Regions from separate parts of the Alteromonas sp. M12 genome, predicted to be linked through region 1. Evidence: riboswitches for the same ligand, from Rfam matches in the RefSeq annotation. Region 1 holds a riboswitch; the other holds the start of a gene.
What was found. Region 1 has a riboswitch for thiamine pyrophosphate ahead of thiC (phosphomethylpyrimidine synthase ThiC). Riboswitches for the same ligand answer to the same signal wherever they lie in the genome.
Positions count from the first base shown of each region.

Region 1 (2,474 bases):
TAGCCAATTTGGCCTGCAAGCGGGTGTTTTCACGCGAGATATCTATAAAGCGCATAAAGCATGGGATGTGTTAGATGTTGGTGGTGTCGTAATTGGTGATGTTCCAAGCTGGCGAGTAGACAACATGCCATATGGTGGTGTTAAAGAGTCTGGATTAGGTCGTGAAGGTATTCGCTTTGCTATTGAAGACATGACAGAGCTACGTTTGATGGTATTGAGAACGCCTCAATAATTGTATAATTAAGTGACTAGTCCTGAAATAGGTTGATTCTTATTTCATTTGAAACGCCCGGTGAATTTCATCGGGCGTTTTGTATTTAACGGCCAAGTGTCGTCGTCGACTATGCTATGTCTCAACAAGTTCAGCCAGCATAACCTTTGCTTGCTCGAGATTTTGTGGTTTGTAGAGTAATAATTCGCCTTTCCCATTTGGTCGACAACCGCCAATTTAAAACCGCGGAAATAGTCACCTCGAGTAGTTTTAACGGAAATTTCATTGCACTGTCCCAAACCAATTTGAAAAGTGTCAACAGTATTTAGGACGGCTCACACAGCGTAACCCTAACTTCGCCGTTGTTTTTGGGAGGGAAGTTTATTGCTCACTGGTTCTACTTGTTAAATCAAATGAATGTGTTTATATTACTGCACTCTTGTCGGAGTGCTAGCACGATTTAGTTGACTAAGTTGTGTGGGCTGAGACCGTTTATTCGGGATCCGTTGAACCTGATCGGGCTAGTACCCGCGAAGGAAACAAGCGTAACGCTGTAACCATTAAGGCGCTTTTATTGCGGCTTAATCTTACCGCTTATTTTGCCAATTTGGGGGCTATTCTAGGTTGTTAGACGCAATCTGCCCTTATTAAGATAATTGGCGCTTTTCAACACCAAACCTCTCCAGACAAGCAACTTCATTTTTTAACAATATGAGAGATTGCTAATGTCAAATCGTCGTCAAGCTCGCGCTAATGCGAAACAATTTATAGATAACTTTACACCTTTTTCCTACCCCAATTCGAACAAAATATATTTATCAGGCAAGCAACACGATATTCGTGTGGGTATGCGCGCAATAACACAAACAGATACGATTTTAGGTGGCAGTAAAGAGGCCCCTATCACCCAACAAAATCCGGATATTCTGGTGTATGACTGCACAGGACCCTATTCGGATCCTAAGGCTCAAATCAATTTACACCAAGGTTTAAACAAACTGCGTCGCGACTGGATCCTGCAACGGCAAGACGTTGAACAGTTAAAGCAAGTCAGCTCTGAGTTCAGTCAAGAGCGCATCGCCGACGATGGTTTCGAGCACTTGAGGTTCAACCGCTCAGTGAAACCATTAAAAGCCAAATCTGGCAAACGTGTAACTCAAATGCACTATGCCAAAGCGGGAATCATTACTCCAGAAATGGAATATATTGCAATCCGTGAAAATATGGCCAGAGAAGATGTAACAGACCCTGTTTTGCGTCAAAAAGCCCAAGGTAATGCCTTCGGTGCTCTAGTGGGACAACCTATCACCGCAGAATTTGTGCGCCAAGAAGTAGCACGAGGACGTGCCATTATCCCAGCCAATATTAACCATCCTGAATCCGAACCTATGATCATTGGACGTAATTTTTTAGTTAAAGTGAATGCCAATATTGGAAACTCTGCGGTTACTTCTTCCATCGAAGAAGAAGTTGAAAAATTAGTTTGGTCAACACGCTGGGGAGCTGACACAGTAATGGACTTATCCACGGGACGCTATATCCACGAAACCCGTGAATGGATTATTCGTAATTCCCCTGTCCCTATTGGCACAGTTCCTATTTACCAAGCGCTGGAAAAAGTAAATGGCGTGGCCGAAGACCTCACATGGGAAGTCTTCCGTGACACATTGATAGAACAGGCTGAGCAAGGAGTAGACTACTTTACTATCCACGCTGGGGTATTGCTGCGTTACGTACCAATGACCGCGAAGCGCTTGACGGGCATAGTGTCACGGGGCGGTTCGATTATGGCGAAATGGTGTTTATTCCATCACCAAGAAAGCTTTTTATATGAGCATTTTCAGGAAATCTGCGAAATATGCGCCGCCTATGATGTCTCTCTGTCATTAGGCGATGGTATGCGCCCTGGGTGTATCGCCGATGCTAACGATGAAGCACAATTTTCCGAGTTAGAAACCTTGGGAGAGTTAGTCAAAATAGCTTGGCAATATGACGTGCAAACCATAGTTGAAGGCCCAGGCCACATTCCAATGCAATTGATCAAAGAGAACATGGACAAACAATTGCAAATTTGTAGCGAAGCGCCTTTTTATACCCTTGGCCCGCAAACAACCGACATAGCTCCAGGCTACGATCACTTTACCTCTGGAATTGGCGCAGCGATGATAGGTTGGTATGGGGTAGCCATGTTGTGTTATGTCACTCCTAAAGAGCATTTAGGGTTACCCAATAAGGAAGATGTTAAACAGGGTTTGATTGCCTA
Region 1 is NZ_CP144164.1:4,267,431-4,269,904, reverse strand. It holds gene VUI23_RS18335 (aldehyde dehydrogenase family protein) at 1-232, shown strand, start outside; partial or broken gene VUI23_RS18330 (IS3 family transposase) at 272-430, opposite strand; TPP riboswitch at 645-767, shown strand; gene thiC (phosphomethylpyrimidine synthase ThiC) at 937-2,474, shown strand, end outside.

Region 2 (2,474 bases), 2.2 Mb from region 1:
TTAACGCTTGTGTCGCATTCCACATTAGATTCGCACGCAATTCATAATCTTTAGACGTGAGCACTTGCGGCCCGATATCAATTAAGTTGCTTAAGATCGATTCCGCAAATCGGTCTTGAACACTCGCATTTACGGGGTAGGTTAGATATTGCTCAATAACATGTACAAATGCATCTACCACACCATTTGCCAGTTGGCGTTCCGGTAAAGAGTAGGTGACTTCTGGGTCTAGTACCGCGAATTGAGGTCTAACATGTTCCGACATGAAGGGTAATTTAAGATTATATTCTCGACGAGTTACCACTGAGCTGGTATTGGTTTCAGTACCTGTCGCTGGGAGTGTTAATATGCAGCCAAGACTTTTAGCACTTTTAACTTTTGCACCCTTAGCTAAAATGTCCCAAGGATCGCCTTCGAAATCTGTGGCTGCGGCGACAAATTTAGCTCCGTCGATGACTGAGCCACCTCCAACTGCGAGAATAAATTCTACGTCTTCTGATTTCACCATTGATACGGCTTTCATCAATGTTTCAAATTCGGGGTTAGGCTCCACCCCGGAAAATTCACACCAATCGTGCCCCTCAAGTTGTTCAATAACTTGTTGATAGATACCGTTGTTTTTGATACTTCCACCGCCGTATATCAACATGATTTTGGCACTGGGTAGTAAAGTGGATAATTTACTAATACTGTCTTTTCCAAAAACAACTTTAGTGGGATTGTAGTAGATAAAATTTTGCATTTTCAAATCCGAAATTATGTAAAGAAGCTGAAAAGTGTCGATTAACTATATTGAACCACTAAGTGAGAAATTCAAGTTGAATGTATGAATTAACCGTCATTCATCAGTTCTATAATTTGCCTTATTGGCAGCGTAGTTTTACAAATTCAAAATATTCAATAAGTTAACTTGCGTTTTTAATTGGGGAGTCCGAAGCTTTCGACAGTATTAATTTTGCATGCGCAATCCATACCAATTTCAAAAAACAGCAATATATTCATGGCGATTCCATTACGCCCTTGCTATCATCTCGCCGTTCAAGTTAAACACTAACTTGTTACACCAAGGGGTGCTCTTTGCTGAGATCTAATTTATTGGAAACCCTTATACCTGATCCGGATAATACCGGCGTAGGAATGGTCATCAAGAACTTCTTAAAGCTCTCCATTTACTGCCGAAATACCGGATCTTTTCATTAATTAGAAGAGATCCAAATGAAATTAAAATTTCCTTTACTTTACACAACCTTATTAAGTGCAATTCCTGCATACGCGTTAGCAAGTGAAAATTTAGAAGTGATTACTGTTACCTCAGACTTCAGAGAAAACGATATTCAGAACGTCACTGCCAGTGTCAGTGTGATATCTGAAGAGGTGATTGAACAACGCAATGGCTTTCATCTTGAGGATATTTTAGGGGTAGGTGCCAATATTAACTTTAGCAGTGGCGCTTCCCGAGGACGTTTTATACAAATACGTGGAATTGGTGAACGTAGTCAATATTCTGAACCTAATAATCCCTCAGTAGGATTGTTAGTAGATGATTTTGATTTTTCTGGATTTGCCGGCATCGGCACCCTGTTCGATGTTGAACAAGTAGAAATTTTGCGTGGACCGCAGGCTACTGAGTTTGGCGCTGCGGGTATGGCTGGAACAATTAAAATCAAAACCGCCGAGGCAAATGAGCAGCAACAAACAAAATTTCTTGCCACTGTTGCTCAGCAAAATACTTGGAATATTGGTGCAGCTTACGGTAATCAAATTACTGACAAACTTTTCTATCGTGTTGCCATCAACCAGTTTAAAAGTGACGGTTTTATCTACAATCAATTTTTAGATAGAGATGATACCGATAACTTAGATGAGTTGACTGCGCGTTTGAAGCTCAAGTTTCTAGCAACCGATAACACAACCATAGATTTTAATTATCAGTATTTTGATATTGATAATGGCTATGATGCGTTTTCACTTGATAATGATGGGGTTACTCGCTCAGATGAGCCTGGTGTTGATACGCAAGAAACCCATGCTTTTGGCATAAAAGCGAAGATTGAATTTGCAAAATCTACACTTATTGGTTCATTGAACCACACTACATCAGATTCAGTGTACGGCTATGATGAAGACTGGACTTATGTGGGCTTTCACCCTTGGGAATACAGCTCGACTGATTACTATTATCGTGAGAGGGATTTAACCAGTGTTGATTTGAGAGTTGTTTCAAATGACAACGGATTGATTTTTGATGATAGCACGCAGTGGCTAATTGGTTTTTTTGCTCGTGATATTGATGAAAATACGCGCAGAAATTATACCTATGCAGAGCAAGACTTCACCAGTCAATATGAACCTCAAAATTTGGGGATATATGGTCAAACCGACACCCAGCTTACGTCAAATCTAAATTTAAGCGTTGGTCTTAGAGCGGATCGTTTTGAGATGGATTATATCAACAATGACGGTTATATCGAGCA
Region 2 is NZ_CP144164.1:1,469,786-1,472,259, forward strand. It holds gene VUI23_RS06275 (iron-containing alcohol dehydrogenase) at 1-742, opposite strand, end outside; TPP riboswitch at 1,057-1,155, shown strand; gene VUI23_RS06280 (TonB-dependent receptor) at 1,216-2,474, shown strand, end outside.
Region 2: another riboswitch for thiamine pyrophosphate. It lies ahead of VUI23_RS06280 (TonB-dependent receptor); the one in region 1 lies ahead of thiC (phosphomethylpyrimidine synthase ThiC).